DNA from 4 places in the Bradyrhizobium sp. LA6.8 genome. Region 3 is predicted to be linked to each of the others. Evidence: riboswitches for the same ligand, from Rfam matches in the RefSeq annotation. Region 3 holds a riboswitch; each other region holds the start of a gene.
What was found. Region 3 has a riboswitch for cobalamin ahead of ABIA90_RS01870 (energy-coupling factor ABC transporter permease). Riboswitches for the same ligand answer to the same signal wherever they lie in the genome.

Region 1 (4,924 bases), on a different contig from region 3:
GGCAGCGGGCTGATCCGCTCCGCGCCGGTCGCTGCCGAATGACATCATTTCCCGCAAATCCACCTCGATAGGAGAAAGCCATGAACTACCAGATCAACACGCGCATTATCGCCAACCCGCTCGCGGCAGGGCTCGCAGCCGGGGAAGCGACGACGGACCGGATCGCATGGGTGAGGACGTCGCTCGTCTTCCTGCCGCTCGCCCAGGCGATCAGCGATGCCAAGGTTCTCACCGGCCGGCAAAAACCCCTCACCGAGATCGCCTTCCTGTTTGCCGAGATCGAGACCGAGAACGGCCACAGCGGCATCGGCTACAGCTATTCGAAGCGTGCCGGTGGTCCGGGGCAGTTTGCGCACGCCAGGGAGATCGCCGGCGAGCTGATCGGCGAGGATCCGAGCGACATCGCGCGTCTGTGGGACAAGCTCGTCTGGGCCGGCGCCTCGGTCGGCCGCAGCGGCATGTCCACGCAGGCCATCGCCGCCTTCGACATCGCGCTGTGGGATCTCAAGGCCAAGCGCGCCAAGCTGCCGCTGGCAAAGCTGCTCGGCGCCCATCGCGATTCCGTTCGTTGCTACAACACCTCCGGCGGATACCTTTCGATGCCGATCGAGGAGGTGAAGGAGCGCGTCAGCATGGCGCTCGACAGGGGCATTGGCGCCATCAAGCTGAAGGTCGGCCAGCCCGACCCGATGGTTGACCTCAAACGCATCGAGGCGGTTCGCAACCATATCGGCGACGTTCCGCTGGCGATCGACGCCAACCAGCAATGGGACCGCACCACGGCGCTGCGCTTCGGCCGCATCGCCGAGCAATTCAACCTGACCTGGATCGAGGAGCCGCTCGACGCATACGACTACGAAGGTCATGCGGCGCTGGCAGCCGAGCTTGCGACCCCGATTGCGACCGGCGAGATGTTGACCAGCATCGACGAGCATTACGAGCTGATCCGCAACAATTCGGTCGATTTCATCCAGCCGGATGCGCCGCGCGTCGGCGGCATCACGCCGTTCCTCAAGATCCTCGCGCTCGCCGACCACAAGAAGCTCCAGCTCGCGCCGCACTATTGCATGGAGATCCATCTGCACCTGACCGCGGCCTATGCCAGGGAGCCCTGGGTCGAGCATTTCGAGTGGTCGGAGGCGATGTTCAACGAAAAGCTCGAGGTCGTGAACGGCCGCATGATCGTGCCGAACCGGCCGGGCCTCGGCTTCAGCCTGTCGGAGCAGGCGCGCGCCTGGGCCCGTGACGTCCACGAAGTCGGAAAGCGCCGCTGAGGGAGGATGGCCATGTACGAACCAAAGACGAAGCTTAGTCCCCTGGATCCGTCTGTCATCCGCCGGCTGAAGGATGTCTCCTCGGGTTCGCTGACCACCGAGCTGTTCAAGAAGGGCCTGCGCCAGTGCTTTCTGGTCGGGCTGGTGCCGATGAACAAGGACGCGGTCCGCTTCGCCGGTGAAGCTTTCACCATGCGGATGATCCCGGCGCGAGAGGATCTCGATACTATAGAGACGCTCACGCCGTATCCGAACGCGGACAATTTGCAGTGGGAAGCGGTCGAGAGCATCCCGCCCGGCCATGTCCTGGTGATCGACAGCCGTAACGATCCGCGCGCGGCCTCCGCGGGCGCTATGCTGCCGACGCGGATGAAGGTGCGGGGCGCCGCGGCCATTGTCACTGATGGCGCGTTTCGTGACGGCCAGGAGCTGGCGCGGCTCGATTTCCCCGCCTATGCCCGGCAGGTCACGGCATCGACGCGGTTGTCGTATCATCGCGTCGCGGATCTGAATATTCCGATCGCCTGCGCCGACGTGGCGGTCTACCCGGGCGACATCATCGTCGGTGACGGTGACGGTATCACGGTCGTGCCACGGCATTTGGCCGCCGAAATGGCCGACCTCTGCGAGAGGCGGGACCAGCTCGAGAAGTACCTGTCGTATCGTATCAGTGCCGGCGAGCCGCTCTACGGCGTCTATCCGCCCACACTCGCCGTGCGCGCCGACTTTGAGGCCTGGAAAAAGGCCGGTGCGGATCCGGCGCGGGCCACGACGATCCGGGCGGGAGCCTGACATGAGCAAGACATCGCCCGCCGCCATGGAGGCGACGATCCGTCGCTATTTCGACGCCTGCAACGCCGCCGACTACGATGCCTTGATGGCCTGCTTCACGGCGGACGCGGTTCACTACTTCCCGCCCGGCTTGCCGGACATTCCATGGCGTGGCGCCGATACCATCGCGCGCAAATGGATCTGGTGCGTCGAGAATCTCGGGTCGCAATGGACGATCGAAAAGATTCTTTGCTCGTCGGCGTCGCCGGAAGCCGTGATCGAATGGACGCACTGGAAGCGCAAGCAGGGCACGGCGCTTCGCGGCGACGAATGGTACGCGTTCGAAGGGGCGAGCGGACGCATCAAGGAGATCAGGGCTTATTATGCGGCGCCCGCCGATCCCTCGGCCCGGATCTGCGAGCTCGTCGATTTCGACTATCGCGATCGCGGCTATCACCTTTCGTCCGAATAGCGTCGGGCGGCCACGCCGTTCCTTAGCGGCGAGGGCGCCTTCACCGCCGTCATGGTGACGCGCATCGGGCTGACCAGCGCGGTCTGGCTCGCCGGCCAGCGATGCGCCCCGTGTAGCGAAACGAGGACCTTTGCGGCGAAGCACCTCGGTGCGATCAGGGCGAAAATTGCGGAGCTGCGTGTGCTGGAAGCGACAGTGGCGTCGCTGGTGAACAGCTGCGAGGCGACATGCAGCGGCAGCGTCGCGCCGGGCTGTGTGATCCTGCAATCGGGCCGTGGGTCACGCAGCGCGCCAGGCTGAAGAGCGATCCAAGTGCGAATTCCCGCATTCCACAGGGAACAGGGCTCATGACCCGCAACGAATCGTTGACACCCGGCTGCATATGTCACCACATGTGGGCGTCACGGTTCCGCTGGATCGCAAGATTTAGTGGCTAAGAGGGAAGCCGGTGAACCGCGCGAGAGCGTGGAATTCCGGCGCTGCCCCCGCAACTGTCAGCAGCGAGCTGCTTCCGAACAATCGTCACTGGTGCCTTTCGCACCGGGAAGACGGGAAGTGGGCGACGACCTGCGAGCCAGGAGACCTGCCGCGACAATCTGAACGTCCACGGGCGGGGTGTCCGGCGGTCGCTTGCATGCACCGCCCGGCAACTCCGCTGCCGGCGTTTCTGCAGCGTCCTTCCTTACAGCCCCGCTTAAACACAACGCGCGCATCACGGGGCCCTTTGATGTCACTGAATCTGCACGACGCGGACACCGCTTCCGCACCTATCGTTCATTTGCGTCCACAATCGCTTGCGCCTGCTTCGAGCGAGCCGGCCATGCAGATCATCCGCCGCAATGGAAAAGTCTCGCCGTTCGATTCCGCCAAGATCGCGGTCGCCATGACCAAGGCTTTCCTTGCGGTCGAAGGCACCAGCGCGGTCGCCTCACGCCGCGTCCATGAGAGCGTGGAGCAGCTGACGGCCGAAGTCGTCGCTGCGCTGATGCGGCGGGCAGGCGAGGGACGCACCTTCCATATCGAGGACGTGCAGGACCAGGTCGAACTCGCCTTGATGCGGAGCGAGCACCACAAGGTCGCACGCGCCTATGTGCTGTACCGCGAGGAGCGGTCGCGGCAGCGCGCCGAGGAGGCGGCCGCGGAAGCGACGCCCGCTGTCGCGCCGGCACTTCATGTCACGCTCGCCGACGGTTCGCGCGTTGGTCTCGACACCAAGCGGCTCGCGCTGATTATCGGCGAAGCCTGCGCCGGTCTCGACGGCGTCTCCGCAGCACCCGTGCTCACCGAGACCACCCGCAATCTCTACGACGGCATCAGCCAGGACGAACTGGCGCTGGCCTCGATCATGGCCGCGCGCACGCTGGTCGAGCAGGAGCCGAATTACGCCTATGTCAGCGCGCGCCTGCTGCTCGACAAGCTGCGCGGCGAGGTGCTGTCCTATGTCCATGCCGTGCCGACCTTCGCCTCGCAGGCCGATATGGCTGTGCGCTATGCCGAATATTTCCCGGCCTATGTGAAGACCGGCATCGCTGCCGAACTGCTCGATCCTGAACTGGCCCGCTTCGACCTCGGCCGGATCGCGGCTGCACTCAAGCCCGAGCGCGACCTGAACTTCCAGTTCCTCGGCCTCCAGACGCTGTACGACCGCTACTTCCTGCACGTCCGCGGCAAGCGGATCGAACTGCCGCAAGCCTTCTTCATGCGCGTCGCGATGGGTCTTGCGGTTCGCGAGATCGACCGAGAGGCCAAGGCGATCGAGTTCTACGATCTGCTGTCATCGTTCGACTTCATGGCCTCGACGCCGACGCTGTTCAATTCGGGTACGCTGCGTCCGCAATTGTCGTCCTGTTTTCTCACGACAGTCTCGGACGACCTCGACGGCATCTTCAAGTCGATCAAGGACAACGCGCTGCTGGCAAAATATTCCGGCGGCCTCGGCAACGACTGGACGCCGGTCCGTGGTCTCGGCGCCCACATCAAGGGCACCAACGGCGAGAGCCAGGGCATTATTCCGTTCCTGAAGGTTGCCAACGACACCGCGATTGCCGTCAACCAGGGCGGCAAGCGCAAGGGCGCGGTCTGCGCCTATCTGGAAACCTGGCACGTCGACATCGAGGAGTTCCTCGACCTGCGCAAGAACACCGGCGACGACCGCCGCCGTACCCACGACATGAACACCGCCAATTGGGTGCCGGACCTGTTCATGCAGCGGGTCGAGGGCGATGGCGAGTGGACGCTGTTCTCGCCGGACGAGACGCCCGATTTGCACGATCTCTACGGCGAGGCGTTCAAGACCGCCTACGAGGCCTATGAGGCCAAGGCGAAAGCCGGCGGCATGCGCGTCTTCAAGACCGTGCGCGCGAGCGACCTCTGGCGTCGCATGTTGACCATGCTGTTCGAGACCGGT
Region 2 (4,924 bases), on a different contig from region 3:
CGTCATGAGGCTTCTCTCTCTCTCTCTCTCTCTCTCTCTCTCTCTCTCTCTCTCTCTCTCTCTCTCTCTCTCTCTCGCTATCTGACGTCGTAATTCGCCAGGCGAATGCCGCCATAGACGCCCAGTCCCGGCTGCAGAAAGCCGGTCGGATTTTGATAGTGCACATTGGCGAGATTATCGACCCGGTCGAACACCTTCACCTGGTCGGTGACCAGATATTCGGCTGCGACGTTGACGACAGTGTAGGCCGGAGCCAGCAGACGCAGAATGCTGAAGTCGCGGTTACCATCGACGAAACTCCCGACGTGCAACACGGTTGCGGACAATGTGAGCGGGTCGATCGGATTCCAGATGACATTTGCGCTCCACTTCTCCTTCGGACGCCTCAGCAGCTCCAGTCCGGCCGTCGCATCCACCGCGCGGGTAAAAGTGTAGTCGGCACGAACGCGAAGCCGGTCCGTGATCGCAGCCGCGACGAAGCTCTCCGTGCCCTCCGTGATCGCCTTGCCGATATTGGTGTTGGTGCTCGTGAATGTCACGGGATCGAACGTGCTCTGGATCAGGTCCGTGATGTTGTTGCGGAAGTAGGTCGACCCGAAGCGAACGCGATCGCCAAACAAGGGTTGCTCGAAGCCGGCGTCGTATCCGACGCTTTCCTCGGGCCTGAGGTTGGGATTTGCAAAGAAGAAGAACGCGGGAAAGCTGACGTAAAGCTGGTTGAGCGTTGGCGCCTTGAACCCCGTGCCGTAGCTTCCCTTGAACTTCATATCCGTGACCGGCACGATCACGGCAGACGCCAGACGAAAGGTCGGATGTTCCCCAAACCGCTCGTTATCGTCCTGCCGGACGTTGGCCGTGAAGAAGACGCGATCCCGGAACTGGGACTGCAGCTCCATATATCCGGCCTTGTTGACGTTTTGCGCCGAGACCGTCGCCGTTTGCAGTGTTTCGGTCTCATGCTCCGCACCAATGATGACATTGTTGTTGGGCGCGAGCTGGGTCGTGGTGTGCCAATCATACTTGACGCGGTCGCCGGTCGTGATCGTGGCCATCGCGTTGCCGGGCGAGATGTTGTAGTTCCAGTGATTGGTGTAGTTGACGCCGAAATAGCTTTTCATCCGGTCGTCGAGAGCGGACCAGACCGCCTCCCCGCGCGTGAAGAGCTGGTGCACCGTCTGCGTGCTTTGCGCGGCCGCGGGAAAGCTCGCGGATGTGACGGGATCGAAGGTGTCTCCGGTAAAGCGCAGGGTGGCGTCGGTGTACCGCGCGACGCCGTTGAGCGTCATGTTTTCGCTCAATTCGGCGCCAAGCTTCGTCGAATAGGTCATGTTGTCGTAATAGTTGCCGATCGCCTTCTGCCCCGGCGGGAGCAATTCGACCGGCGTCACAGGCACGTCGTTCGCGTGGAAATGCGCGACGTTGAAGGCATAGTTGAAGTGGTCCTGTGAACCGCTCAGACCTGCAGTTTGATTGAACGCTCCGAACGAGCCTCCCTCGACCGAGCCGGTGGCGCGGGCGGGACCGTCGCCCTTCTTCGTCACGATGGAGATCACGCCACCCAGCGCGTCTGCGCCGTAGAGACCGCCCTGCGGACCGCGCAGGACTTCGATCTGCTGAATGTCGGAGGTGAGCAACTGGCCGAAATCAAACGAACGGTTCGGGTTGCTGGGATCGCTGACATCGATGCCGTCGATCAGGACCTTGGTGTGGTTGGAATTCGTTCCGCGCATGAAGATCGACGTCTGTCCGCCCGGACCGCCGGTCTGCACGAGGTTCAGGCCAGGAACCGCGCTCAGCGCATCGGATGCGGTCCGGCGCTGATCGCGCTCGATGTCTCTGGCGGTCAGAACCGTCACCGAGCTCGCAACCAGATTGGTCGGAGTGACAACGCCCGTCGGACTGACGACGACCGTCGGAAACAGGTTGGCCGCGGATACCCCGGCAACCGGGGGCGACGCCGGCACCGGCCCGGGCTTCGGCAGCCGAGCGACGCGCCGCTGCTCGGGCTGGTCGGGCGCAGGCCGCGCGGCTCGCGGCTTGGCCGGACGCTCGGTCGGCGCGACCTCGACCGGCGGCAGCAGATCGGGCGATGCCGACTGCTGGGCCTGGGCCATGGTCAGATCGAGCGAATACAGGGAAACGAACGCGACAACGCCGGCGCGGAAGCGCCTGGCGGCAAAGACAATACGGGACACTCTTGTAACCTCGGTATGACGTCAGTGGCACGTCACAGCGAACGAGGTTTCACGGCGGAGCGTTCGATTGCTCCGGTGAAGCTAATGTCTGTACTCCCCGACCGACATCTTCGCGTGTGACCACGGCTGACGGCAGGTCTCCTGGCTCGCGGGTCGTTACCTTACGTCGCCTTCCCAGGACCGAGATTCCCAGTGGCATATGACGAAAGATTCACCGCTTACAGTTGCGGGGGCAGCCGTGGCGTTGAGAATATCCCGGTATCGGGAAAACCTCGCACCACGTTCCCTTTTGATCTCCGTGAGGAGAACCGTCACCGGCCAATCTACGGGGCGGGCAAGCGAAGAGTCAATCGGCCGGTTGCATCACGGTCAGAGCGCCGCACCGGAGATTGAGCCGGCGCAATCAGGCCGGCTCCCGCTCCGAACGCGTCCTGATCATCGCCCGCTCGCCGGCATCGACGAGCTGGCCGATGCCGGTGCGGCCTGTGAGCGCGCAGCGGATGATGTTCTCGGCAACGGACCTGCGAAAGCAATGGTCCTCTCCGACCGGGCGATTGCGGCAGACCCGATCCAGCGCCAGCTTCATGTTGATCCGGGTGCGGGTGTCGAAATGCTCGTTGATCATTCGCAGGGCCTCGATGCGTTGATGTCGGAGCGGAAACGCGTCGGCGTAGGCCGGGTTCCAAAAACGGACCGCGCAAGGCGTTGACTACGCCCCCCTCTTGGTCCTGTGACGGGCGGGCTACGCCCGCCCTCTTGGCCGCTGGGCCTGAGCCCAGGCCGCGGTGACGTCGCGCAGCGGAGCGTCGATGCGCCGGATCGGGGTCAGCTCACCGGAGGCCGAGATGATGGCGGTCTCCTCGCGGCGACAGCGCGGGCATACGAAGCGGACCTCGTGCGGCGACGCCGACCAGCTCGAACGTTTGACGTTGGCCGCCATCGGCCATGCATCGCAATGCGAGCACGACACCAGGAACCGACCGGGATCGAGCATACCCATTCCATAGGACTCCGCGTCCTGCCTGCCGCTTCAATGACTAACCCATGTGAATCGTTCCGGTGCCCGAGCACCCTCAGCGCTAGCTCCAGCCAGCGCCGCCGCTCAGTGGGCACCCTTGAGGGTGCATGACGTGGTGCAGGTGACGGTGTTGCCGTGGTCGCACGCCTTGCAGGCGGCAACGCACTGGTTCATGTCGCGGGGATTGTAGGAGCTGTAGTTCCGCATCGCACAGACCGGGGTCGAGCCGGTGATGTCCTGCTCCTGGTTGCAGGCGGCCGTCATGAGCGCGAAGATGAGGACTGCGAGAAGGCGCATGGGATTGCCCTGGTGAGGAGCGGCAAAGCGACGTCAGCGAGATGCGCTGCACCGCAACGGACCTCGGCATTCCCAATGCGAGCAATCATGATCGCGACGCTCGCATCCTCAAAGGATGCGCGCCAAACATTAAGAACGGATTGCAGGCGGCGTCAGGCCGCGGCCTTGGTCGCGATCGCCTTCCGCATATCCACCGCCAGCTGACGATACTGCTCCGAGAGTCTCAGATAGAACTCGCGCTTGGTGCTGTCGGTGGCGAGCTTGGCAATCAGCTCGCATTCGGCGGTGAGCGTCTCGAACCGTTCCAGCCTGTCATGAAGTTCTGTCATCGGCGTGTCCCCATCAAACGCCACAAGGGACGTCAAACCTAAGCCTGAGAAATAGGTCACGGCGAACATCGTTATCGAGTAGAAACGTTTTTTCCAGCAAGGGCGGTGCCGGCCCGGCAAGGACGGCTATTTCTGCTCCAGCCGCCAGGCGCCATCCCAAGCTGCGTCCGGCGGATTGGCCTCGAACTGCGCGATGCGGCCGAGCAGCGTGCGCGAGGGACCGTCGCCGGGCACGGCTTCGAGCGCTGCATTGAACGCGGCGCGAGCCTCGTCGAAGCGCTGCGCGCGGTAGGCGGCGAGGCCTTCGGCGTAGCGCGCGCGCAGGCTCTCCTGCGGGACGCTGAGCCCGTGCGCCTTGCTCATCACCTCGAAAATGGCCTGCGATGCGCTTTGGCCGGCCACCGCCAGACGATCGATCTCGCGCAGCTCGAGGTTCGAGCCGATCGCGTCCGCCGTCGCCTGCGCGATCAGGATCCGCGTGCCGTAGATCTTGTTGACCAGTTCGAGCCGCGAAGCGAGGTTCACGGCATCGCCCATCACGGTGAAGCTCATCATCAGCTCGGAGCCGATGCTGCCGGTCAGGACCTCGCCGGTGGCAATCCCGATGCGCAGATCGCAAGGGCCTGGCATGGCGCGGATGCCGAGCAGGTCAGGCAATTGCTTCTGCAACGCCGGCACCTCATCGGCCATGTCGATGGCGGCGTAGCAGGCGAACAGCGCCGGCTCGTCCTCCTCAATGAAAGGAGGGCCCCAATAGGCCATGATGGCATCGCCGATATATTTGTCGATGACGCCGCGATGGCTCCGGATCGGCGCGGACATCACCGTGAAATAGTGGTTCATGACCTTGACGAGGCCGCGCGGGGTCATGCCCTCGCTCATCGAGGTGAAGCCGCTCATGTCGGAGAACATGATGGTCATCACCCGGCGCTGGCCGTCGATGGCGACCTCCGGGCGGTCGATCAGCCCCTGCGCCACCTTGGGATCGATATAGCGGCCAAAGGTCTCACGGATCCGCTCGTTGTGCCGCAGCTGCTCGATCATGCGATTGAAGGCGGCGGCGAGTTCGCCGATCTCGTCCTGGG
Region 3 (4,924 bases):
CGACCGGCGGCGAGGCCTATGCGCAGTTCTGGAGCGATCCGGCGCACGGTCGGCCGCCGGGCGGCGAAAGTTTTGAGGATCAGGTCGCGCGCGTCCGGCTGGGTCTCGCGCAAATCGGCGCCGGCTCGGCAACGCTCGTCGTTCACTCCGGCACCATCCGCGCCGCGCTCTGCATTGCGCTGGATCTGACACCACAAGCGGCCCTGCGCTTCGTGATCGATCCGTTGTCACTGACCCGGATCGACCGGCTCGCCACCGGCTGGCGCGTCGTCGCGGTCAATCAGCGCGCGGCTTGAGCTGGATCAGGCCGGGCGATCCGGCACGTTGGCCTGCGCGAAGGTCGCCATGCCGTTGTGAAGGCTGCACGCGAGCCGCACCAGCGGCAGCGCGATGGCCGCCCCCGATCCTTCGCCGAGCCTGAGATCGAGGCTGATCAACGGCTGCACGTTCAGCGCGCGCAGCACCAGCCGATGTCCCTGCTCCGCCGATTGATGCGACGGCAGCAGGAATGGCTGGCACGACGGGTTCAGCCGCACCGCCGCCAGCGCCGCCACGGATACGATGAAGCCATCGATCAACACGGGAATGCGGGCTTGCGCAGCCGCAATGATGGCGCCGCAGATCGCCGCGATTTCGAGGCCGCCGACGGCGCACAGAATCTTTTCCGGCGAAGCACCTGCAACGCCGTGACGCGCGATCGCAGCGTCGATCACGCGCGCCTTGTGCGCGCGGCCGGCCGCGTCGACGCCCGTACCGCTGCCCGCGATCTCCTCGGCGCTGATGCCGAGCAGGCTCGCCGCAATCGCGGCCGACGTCGTGGTATTGCCGATGCCCATCTCGCCGAAGATCAGGAGATCGGGCCTGCCGGCTGCCGCGCGCGCGACTGCGCGCTGGCCGGCTTCAAAGGCGAATGCCAGCTCCGTGGGAGTGAGCGCGGCCTCCACGCTGAAATCGCGCGTGCCGCTGCGCGGCTTGTCGGTGACGATTCCTGCCATCGCCTCCTGTGCCAGCGTACCGGCGTCGACGACCTCAAGGTTTGAGCCAAGCTCACGCGCCAGCACCGAGATCGCGGCACCGCCCGAGGCAAAATTCGCCATCATCGCGATGGTCACTCCTTGCGGATAGGCCGACACGCCCTGCGCGACGATGCCGTGATCGCCGGCGAAGACGATGATCGGCACTCGCGCGGCGCGCGGCTGCTCGGTCGCCTGCAGGCCCGCAAGCTCGACCGCAAGCTGCTCCAGCCGGCCGAGCGCGCCGGCCGGTTTTGTGAGTTGCGCCTGACGCGCGAGCGCCGCCTCGCGGTGGACAGCGGAGACATCGGGGCATTTCCGGGTGACCCAATCGGGGAGCATGCTGCCTCGCTTACGGCCTGCGCTTGAGAATGTAGCTGTCCATGATCCAGCCTTGCCGCTCGCGCGCATCCTGTCGTGCGGCGACGATGCGCGGGCCGATTTCGGCCAGAACGCCCGACATGACGATCTGATCGGGCATGCCGAGATAGGCGCCCCACCAGATGTGCAGCCCGGCCGGATCGAGCGACTGGAAGGCGGTGGCGCCGTCAAGCATCACCACCACGGTGTCGACGCCCTGCGGCCAGCCGCCCTCGCGCAAGCGGCGCCCCGTCGTGACGAGGAAGGGCTCGCCGATGTCGTTGAGCGGCAGCTCATGCGCCGCGCACAGCGCCTGGATCGAAGTGATGCCGGGCACGACGTCGATATCAGGCAAGGGATCGAGCCGCCGCGCAATGCGCAGCGAGGAATCGTACAGCGAAGGATCGCCCCAGATCAGCAGCGCGACCTTGCCTTCACCTTCGAGATGGCTGGCGATCGTCCGCGACCAGGCCGCGGCCACGGCGTCGTGCCAATCGTCCACGCCCTTGTGATAGTCCGCTTCACCGGCATCGCGCACGGGAAGGTCGAACTCGGCAATGCGCGTCGTTTGATTGGTGAGTACATCCGCGCAGATCGTCCGCCTGAGATCGGCGAGATCGGACTTCGCCGCCCCCTTGCGCGGGATCAGGATGAGATCGGCCGCGTTGATGGCTTGAACGGCGGCGCGCGTGAGCTGCTCGGGATCGCCGCAACCGATGCCTATCAGGGAGAGTGTCAGCATCGTGAGTGCGAAGGGCGGCCATCACGGCCGCCCGTTCGCTTGTCTCTCAAGCCGCGTTATGCAAACGCGGGGTAACGAGGCCGGGCGCGGTGACGCCGCGCAGCGACTTCGCCAGCGCCAGCACACCGAGGTCGGCCAGCGGCTCGATCACGATGACGAGCGCGTAGGAGGCCGCGAAGGTCGCGATGTTGACGAGGTTGGTCGCACCGAAGCCCGAGCCATAGAGCGCCCAGAACGCGACCCAGGCGATGACGCCGGCCTGATACGTGGTCGACAGCGCCAGCGCCTGGCGATACCTGAGATCGACATAGGCGGTGTTGCGGGCAATGATCCGCGCGGCGATCGCCTGGATCCCGAACAGCGGCACCAGCAGCGTGGTGACGTTCATGCCGAATTGCGGCAGATCGGGCGGCTCGAAGAAGATGCCCTGGAACAACAGTCCGAACGCGAGGCCGAAGGCCGCGGGCGCTGCCCCAAACAGCAGGAACAGGGTCGAGCCAAGGATGAAGTGCACCTCGGAGACGCCGACCGGGAAGTGCGGCAGGATCTCGAAGAAGACGAACACGAGGCCCGTGGTGGCGAGCGTCCGCGCCGCGAACGACGTGATGCCCTGCTCGCGCACGGTCTCGACCGCGAGCTTCAGCGCAACGCCGCCGACGGCGATGCCGGTTGCGTAACTCAACACGAGCTTGGCGCCCGATACGACTCCGGGTTCGATATGCATGGTTCAGTTCCTTCCTGCCGTCACACCCGACGGCCTTGGCCACAAAACATGCACGGCCGGTCTCCTGGCTCGCGGTTCACTGGGGTTCTCCGGCCTTCCCGAGCCTCGCGGCCCAGTGGCGGTTCGGAGCCCCTCACCGCTTACAGTCGCGGGGGCGGCTGGGGTTTTGGGCGGCGCAATTGTCCGCCCACCCCCATTCCCGATTATGCTCCGGCGGTTTGCGCCGCCTCGAGCACCATGCGTCTCCTGTGTGCCCCTTTCGCCAGCCGGGCGTCAAGGGGCGAAGGGCGGCCGGGACGGTCATGACGGATAATCGCCCGCCAGCGCGCCAAACAGGATCACGGCGGCCGTCGAGGCTGCGCCGCCCCGCGCAAGCTGTTCGGCCAGCTCGGCAATGGTGGTGCGGACCAGCCGCTCGTCGGGACGACCGAGGGATTCGGCGAACAGCGCCGGGGTATCAGGCGCGAGGCCGTGCTCGATCAATTTTGCGACAAGCGCCGGAAAGGTGCGCCGGCCCATATAGACCACGGTGGTCGCTTCGGGATCCGCCAGCGCCGCCCAGTTCAAATTCTGCGGCAGCTCGCCGGTGACATCGGCCCCGGTCACGAACTGCACCCGGCGCGAGGTGTGGCGCCGGGTCAGGGGAATGCCGGCTTGCGCGGCGGCGACACAGGCCGAGGTGATTCCGGGAATGATCTCGTAGCCGATGCCGGCTTCGCGCAGCGCCTCCAGCTCCTCCTCGAGCCGGCCAAAGATACCGGCATCGCCCGATTTCAGCCGCACCACACGGACGCCAGCCGCGGCGTAGTCGACCAGCAGGCGGTTGACGTGGTGCTGCTTGGTCGAGGGCCGCCCTGCCCGCTTCCCCACCGCGACGAGATTGGCGCCGGGCCGGGCCAGATCGAGAATCGCCCCGGAGGCGAGATCGTCATAGAGCACGACGTCGGCATCGCGCAGCCGCGCGGCGCCTTTGAGCGTGAGGAGCTCGGGGTCGCCGGGGCCGGCCGAGATGAAAGTGACAAAACCGCTCACCGATCCTCCGCGATCAGATGGAAGAACGTGCCGGTGGCATGACCGCGGCGCGAGCCGGTCTCGGCGATGATCGCGCCTGTTGCATCGTGCACGACCGCCAACGGCGTGTCCGGCTGCGCGACAATCGTCGAATAGTGGAACTCATGACCGCGCAGGCGCGCGCCAACCTGATGGCCCGGCATCGGCGCGGCGAGCGCAGCGAGACGATAGCCGAGATGCATGCGGCGCTTGGCAAAGCTCGTCTCCAGTCCGAGCAGGCCCGTCATCTCATGACGAATGCCGTCGGCGTCGGTCAGAGCGGTTCCCAGCACCATATAGCCTCCGCATTCGCCGTGCACCGGCCGTGTGTCAGCGAAGGCGCGCAAGCCGCTGCGAAAGCGGGCATTGGCCGCGATCTTCCCCGCGTGCAGCTCGGGATAGCCGCCGGGCAGCCAGCAGACGTCGGCGCTCGCGTCGGGCGCTTCATCGGCAAGCGGCGAGAATGTCGAGATCTCGGCGCCGGCCGCGCGCCAGGCCTCCAGCATGTGCGGATAGATGAAGGAGAACGCGGCATCGCGGGCCAACGCAATGTGCTGCCCGGGCGGCGTCACATTGATGCCGTTTGCCGCCGGTTGCGGCGACCAGCTTGCTGCCGATCGCAGCACCGCATCGAGATCGACGTGTTCGGCGACGAAGCGCGCGGCTTCGTCGATCAGCTTGCCGATCTCGGCTTGCTCTTCGGCCTGCACCAGGCCGAGATGCCGTTTCGGCAGGCTGATCTCGGCATGGCGCGGCAGCGCGCCGAACACGGCGATGCCGGCGTCGTTCAGTGCACGCCGCACGAGATCTTCATGCCGCGGGCTGGCGACGCGATTGAGCACCACGCCGGCAAGCCGCACGCCGGCACGATAGTCGCGAAGGCCTGCGGCGATCGCCGCAGCCGTCTGCGCCTGTCCGGAGGGATCGATCACCAGCAGCACCGGCCAGCCCAGCATCTCCGCAATGTCGGCGGTGGCGCCGGTGCCAGAGACGCCGCGCGCGGCGACGCCGTCGAACAGACCCATCGAGCCCTCC
Region 4 (4,924 bases), 310 kb from region 3:
GCGGCATCGGCCGTGTCGATGTCGGCATCGACGTACATGTCGGGCAGCAGCACCGCGTCCGGGTTGGCAAGCTCGATCCTGACGCGAACGGTTCGCGTGTCGCGGTTCACCTGCGGATAGACGACAGCGATTGTCCCGGTGAAGGTTCGGCCGGGGAAACTGCGCGCGCGCACCGCGACTGACTGGCCCACCGCGATGTTGCCGAGATCGCGCTCGGCCACGTCGACCAGCGCCCAGACCATCGAGGTGTCCGCGATCCGGAACAGAACGTCGCCGGGATTGGCCCGCATACCTTCGATCGCGTTGCGTTCGAGCACGACCCCGTCGCGCGGTGCAGACCAGCGTATGGCGACGGGCGCGGTGTGCGTCTTGTCCATCTCCGCAATGACGGACTCGGGAACGTCGAGATTGACCAGCCGCTGTCGCGAGCCGCGGCCGTACATCTCGACACCGCCGACCGTCTTGGAGGTGATCGTCGCGAGATATTCCGCCGCCGCGGACACCACCGCCGAACTGTAGATTTCCATCAGCGGCTGGCCGGCCTTCACGCGCGTGCCGGTCGTCACATCGGCGACCTTCTGCACGAAGCTTTCGGCGCGCATCGCGATCACCGACACGCGGCGTTCATCGAGCTGGATCGTGCCGGGCGCCTTCACCGAGACCCGGATCGAGCGCCGCGCGACGGGCTCGGACTTCACGCCCGCGCGCTGGATCTTGCCGGGCGACAGCTTCACCGTGCCGTCGTCGGTGTCGTCGCCTTCGTAAACGGCGACATAGTCCATCCCCATCGGATCCTTCTTCGGAACGGTCGACGTATCGGGCAGCCCCATGGGATTGCGGTAGTAGAGGATCTTTCGCGGCGAAGCCGCTTGCGCCTTCGGCAGCGCCGGCGCGACGGCCGCTCCATCGTTGTCGTAGACCGGCAGATAGTCCCGCCCGCGGTCGTCCTTCTTCGGACCCGCAGACCAGAGCGACGCGCCGCTTGGATCGCGGTAGTAGAGCGGAGTTCGCTCCGCGGCGGCCGCAGCCGATGATATGTCGGCCTCAGCGAGCCAGCCCGCACCGTTCGAATGCCAGTAGTAGCCGGCCAGGACCAGGCCGCCGCCCAGCGCAAGTGCCGTCAGGAGACGCAGCGTTTTCATGTCGTGTATCCGCGCACCCGGGAGCGCGCGTCCGTGTGAAGGAAAAGGGGGAATGTCGGGCGCTGCCGGGCAGCGCCCGAACGCTCACTTGACCGCCGTGACGATCACCTTGCCGGTGACGGTCTCCGGTTCGCCCTGCACCTTCACGGACAGCGTCATCTGGTAGCGGCCGGCCATCGGCAGGTCCGTCTTGAAGGCGTACACACCCGGCTCCCTGGACGGCAGCGGCGCGACCGCCGACTCCATCTCGGCCATCCCGTCCGGAGCCATGTCGAGGCGGGTCTTGAAGATGACCGCGTCCGGTATCGGCTTGCCGGTCTGCTTGTTCGTCAAGCGAACGGCGAGCGTGACGTCTTCGCCCTTCTTCATCTGCGGAGTGACGGGCTCGAAGGCGTAGTCGCCCGCGCCCGCCATCGCGGCGGAAGCGGCAAGCGAAAGGGTGGCGGCGAGAGCCGCGGTGCTGATCTTGGAAAGCATTGTCCTGTCCTCATGAATTGATCTTTCGCCGTGGCGCGCGAAGCGCGCACGTCAGTCGTCGTCGCGAGCAGGCCTGCCGCTCGCGTCTCGGGCTTTGCGAGATCAGATTCGAGGAGGTCGGAAAGGAGGACTGGCGCCGCGGAAGGAAACGACCTGATCCGGGGGGATAGCCATCGTGCTGGCCATGACGGCGAGACGTTCGAACGCCACGGGCCTGACATCACCGAGCGCGATGATCCCACCGACGCAGCAGAAGCCCATCCCGCACTTGTAGCCGCCGCTATGGGAGCCCGTGCCCTTCATGTCGGGACAACAATCGTCCATCGACATGTCGGCGTCGCCGCTCATGTGCATGGCCGTCTGCATGCCATCCGACGACATTGCGAGGTTCGCCGCGGACGCGCCAACCGGCAGCATCGCCAGGGATATGGCGATGGCGACTGCCAGGATGGTACGGACGAACTGCATCAATATCGACTTGCCTTGTCGGGCCGGAACTCGGCCTCAGTAGCATATTCGGACACCAAAGGCAGTCATTGATCGTGGTCAAGCGTTCGTTACCCAGGCTCGCACGGAGGCCGGGTTGGACGTTTCGACGCAGCCCCCTCGGACTATCGTGCAAAACAGCAACACAAGGCCACCATCGACCGACCGGCCCGTCCAGCAGCCCGCGCGGATGTTGACGCGCTCATCCCCTGATGCCAGTTTCGTGATCGGTAGTGTCCGCAAGGACTCTTCAAGGGAATGCGGTGCGTCCACCTCAGTGGGCAATTCCGCGGCTGCCCCCGCAACTGTAGGCGGATAGCCGACGACCAAACGAACCACTGGAGCCCCGCTTGGGCCTCTGGGAAGGTGGTCGAAGGCGATGACCCGCGAGCCAGGAAACCTGCTGCCAGCCATGGTCACGCGCGAACGCATTGGGCGGGGTGCCCTGATGTCGGACAAGTAGCCGGTGCATCCGCCGCCTGGGGCGAAGGTGGATGACTAAGGCAACCGCGGTGACGGTTTGTTTGCGTCGCCGCAGAGCGTTGTTGTGCAAAATCTTCATTTCCGTGCTGGCGCAAGGCCAGCGTTATCGCGTGCTTTCCTGATTACTCTGCTCTCGTCGGTATCCTTGTCGTCCGCGGCGCTCGCGCAAAGCGCGGCGCAGGACAACCGCTCCCGGGAGGTCGGCCCGGTGATCGTGTCGCCGCCTGCGCCGCGACAGGCTCCTGCCGTCAGCCCCGGCACTCAGAAGCAGCGCGCGGCCCGGCGCGCCGCGGGACGCAATCGTGGCGCCCCTGCTGTCGCCGTTCCGGCCACGCAAGCTCCGAGCGGCCCGGTGCAGACGCCGCTCAACACGGCAGCCGTCACCGACGTCGTCTCCCGGCTCGGCATCACGGCGCGCGAGATGCCGGCGACCGTCGAGGTCATCAGTCAGCGGACGATGCAGGACCTGGGCATCCGGACCACGACCGACGTCGCCAAGGCTGCAGTCGGCGTCACCGGCGGCGATGCGCCAGGCGCGCCCGCCATCTTCTCGATGCGTGGCTTTTCCGGCGACCAGATCTCCACGCTCTACAACGGCATCCCGATCGGGCCGTCGACCATGACCGGCCGTCCCATGGACGTGGCTGGCCTCCAGCAGGTCGAGATCATCAAGGGACCGGACTCGCTGGTGGCGGGCCTCGGTGCGACCGGCGGCGCCATCAACTACGTGAACAAGGCGCCGCACACCGGACCAATCGTCAACGACGCCTTCACCTCCTACGATTCCTTCAACGGCTATCGCGCCGGTTACGGATCGGGCGGCAGCACGCTGATCAACGGCCTCGACTACCGCTTCGACATCAGCCATTTCAACAACAAGGGCTTTATCGACGACACCTATTCCAAGCTCAGCAACGTCTCGGGCCAGCTGAACTATCGCGTCAACGAGAACCTGAGGATCTGGGGCGCGACCGAATACAGGCAGGACAACGACCGCTTCTACTGGGGAACGCCGCTGGTGCCGGCGAACGCGCCGGGCATCGTGCCGACGTACGGCGTCGTCTCCGGCCTCTGGAGCAACTATTACCTCGGCGGCGGCACGCCGGTCCCGGTCACCATCGACGCGCGCACGCTGACCACGAACTACAACGTGCTCGACAATCACAGCGGCGCCAACGAGCTCTGGCTGCGCAGCGGCTTTCAATGGGACATCACCAACAACATCTCGCTGAAAAGCCAGGTCTATGGCTATGACGCCCACCGGCACTGGTTCAACAACGAGATCTCCTCGTTCGACCAGACCGTAGGCAATTTCGCAGGCGCGCAGAGCATCTACCGCGAGCGCCTGGCGCTCGATCACGCGCAGCGGCTCTACGGCAACATCACCGACCTCACCGTCAATTCCAACGTCGCCGGAATGGACAATCGCTTCGTCGCCACCGTGGCGGCGAGCAGCAACCAGTTCAACGTCTCGCAGGACACGCTGTTCTTCAATGACTACGTCAATCTCCTCAATCCGGACCGCGGCCTCTACGGCCCGCGCAGCGACGAGAAGATCTACACCCATCTCGACACCGCCTCGCTGTCGTTCGAGGACCGGCTCAAGCTGACCTCGACCTTCGCGCTGATCGGCGGCATCCGTTTTGAGAATATCGAGCTGTCGCGGACCCGCTTCGACGAGAATGGCCTCCTGAAAGCCAACTATCCTTTCTCGAAGACGTTCAATCCGGTCACCGGACGCATCGGCTACACCTGGGACATCGCGCCCGGCGTGATGCTTTACAGCCAGTATGCGACGGCAGCCGACCCGACGGTGGCGAACATCTTCATCCTCAGGCCCACGACGCCGCTGCTGCTCACGACGTCGCGGACCTACGAGACCGGCGTGAAGCTGCTGTCGGCCGACAAGCGCGCGGAGGCCACGTTCTCGGCCTTCGACATCGAGCGCAAGAACGTCTACGTCCCCGAAAGCGGCATCCTCTTCAACGTCGCCGGCAAGATGGCCTCCAAGGGCGTCGAGATTGCCGCCGCGGTCAATCCGGTCGCGGGCCTGAAACTATGGGGCAACGTCGCCTTCGTGCAGTCGCGCTTCATCGACTTCACCTATGTCGACGGCAATGGCGACTTCCAGTCCTATTCGGGCAAGACGCCGCCGAACGTTCCGAACTTCATCGCCAATGCGGGGGCGTCCTACCGCTTTGACACGAAACTGCCGGTGGAGATCGGCGGCCTCGTCCGTCACGTCGGCGACCGCTTCAACTTCCAGGACAATCTGGTCACGATGGACGCCTACACGATCTTCGACGCGTTCGCGTTCGTCGATATTCCAAAAGCCT

Region 1: linked by a shared signal. The riboswitch ahead of ABIA90_RS15990 (ribonucleoside-diphosphate reductase subunit alpha) and the one ahead of ABIA90_RS01870 (energy-coupling factor ABC transporter permease) in region 3 are both predicted to bind cobalamin.
Region 2: linked by a shared signal. The riboswitch ahead of ABIA90_RS16030 (TonB-dependent receptor plug domain-containing protein) and the one ahead of ABIA90_RS01870 (energy-coupling factor ABC transporter permease) in region 3 are both predicted to bind cobalamin.
Region 4: linked by a shared signal. The riboswitch ahead of ABIA90_RS00610 (TonB-dependent receptor) and the one ahead of ABIA90_RS01870 (energy-coupling factor ABC transporter permease) in region 3 are both predicted to bind cobalamin.

The regions. Positions count from the first base shown of each region.
Region 1 covers NZ_JBEPQQ010000003.1:493,006-497,929, reverse strand. The annotation lists gene ABIA90_RS16010 (MFS transporter) at 1-42, shown strand, start outside; gene ABIA90_RS16005 (L-talarate/galactarate dehydratase) at 81-1,274, shown strand; gene ABIA90_RS16000 (RraA family protein) at 1,287-2,066, shown strand; gene ABIA90_RS15995 (nuclear transport factor 2 family protein) at 2,068-2,517, shown strand; cobalamin riboswitch at 2,905-3,122, shown strand; gene ABIA90_RS15990 (ribonucleoside-diphosphate reductase subunit alpha) at 3,245-4,924, shown strand, end outside.
Region 2 covers NZ_JBEPQQ010000003.1:502,020-506,943, forward strand. The annotation lists gene ABIA90_RS16025 (DUF6925 family protein) at 1-6, opposite strand, end outside; gene ABIA90_RS16030 (TonB-dependent receptor plug domain-containing protein) at 78-2,195, opposite strand; cobalamin riboswitch at 2,310-2,523, opposite strand; gene ABIA90_RS16035 (hypothetical protein) at 2,599-2,820, opposite strand; gene ABIA90_RS16040 (hypothetical protein) at 2,938-3,195, opposite strand; gene ABIA90_RS16045 (hypothetical protein) at 3,298-3,510, opposite strand; gene ABIA90_RS16050 (hypothetical protein) at 3,663-3,839, opposite strand; gene ABIA90_RS16055 (adenylate/guanylate cyclase domain-containing protein) at 3,966-4,924, opposite strand, start outside.
Region 3 covers NZ_JBEPQQ010000001.1:451,856-456,779, reverse strand. The annotation lists gene ABIA90_RS01885 (histidine phosphatase family protein) at 1-296, shown strand, start outside; gene cobT (nicotinate-nucleotide--dimethylbenzimidazole phosphoribosyltransferase) at 303-1,355, opposite strand; gene cobF (precorrin-6A synthase (deacetylating)) at 1,366-2,115, opposite strand; gene ABIA90_RS01870 (energy-coupling factor ABC transporter permease) at 2,162-2,839, opposite strand; cobalamin riboswitch at 2,877-3,094, opposite strand; gene cobA (uroporphyrinogen-III C-methyltransferase) at 3,140-3,871, opposite strand; gene ABIA90_RS01860 (cobyrinic acid a,c-diamide synthase CobB) at 3,868-4,924, opposite strand, start outside.
Region 4 covers NZ_JBEPQQ010000001.1:139,176-144,099, reverse strand. The annotation lists gene ABIA90_RS00625 (efflux RND transporter periplasmic adaptor subunit) at 1-1,142, opposite strand, end outside; gene ABIA90_RS00620 (FixH family protein) at 1,227-1,619, opposite strand; gene ABIA90_RS00615 (hypothetical protein) at 1,722-2,087, opposite strand; cobalamin riboswitch at 2,320-2,527, shown strand; gene ABIA90_RS00610 (TonB-dependent receptor) at 2,653-4,924, shown strand, end outside.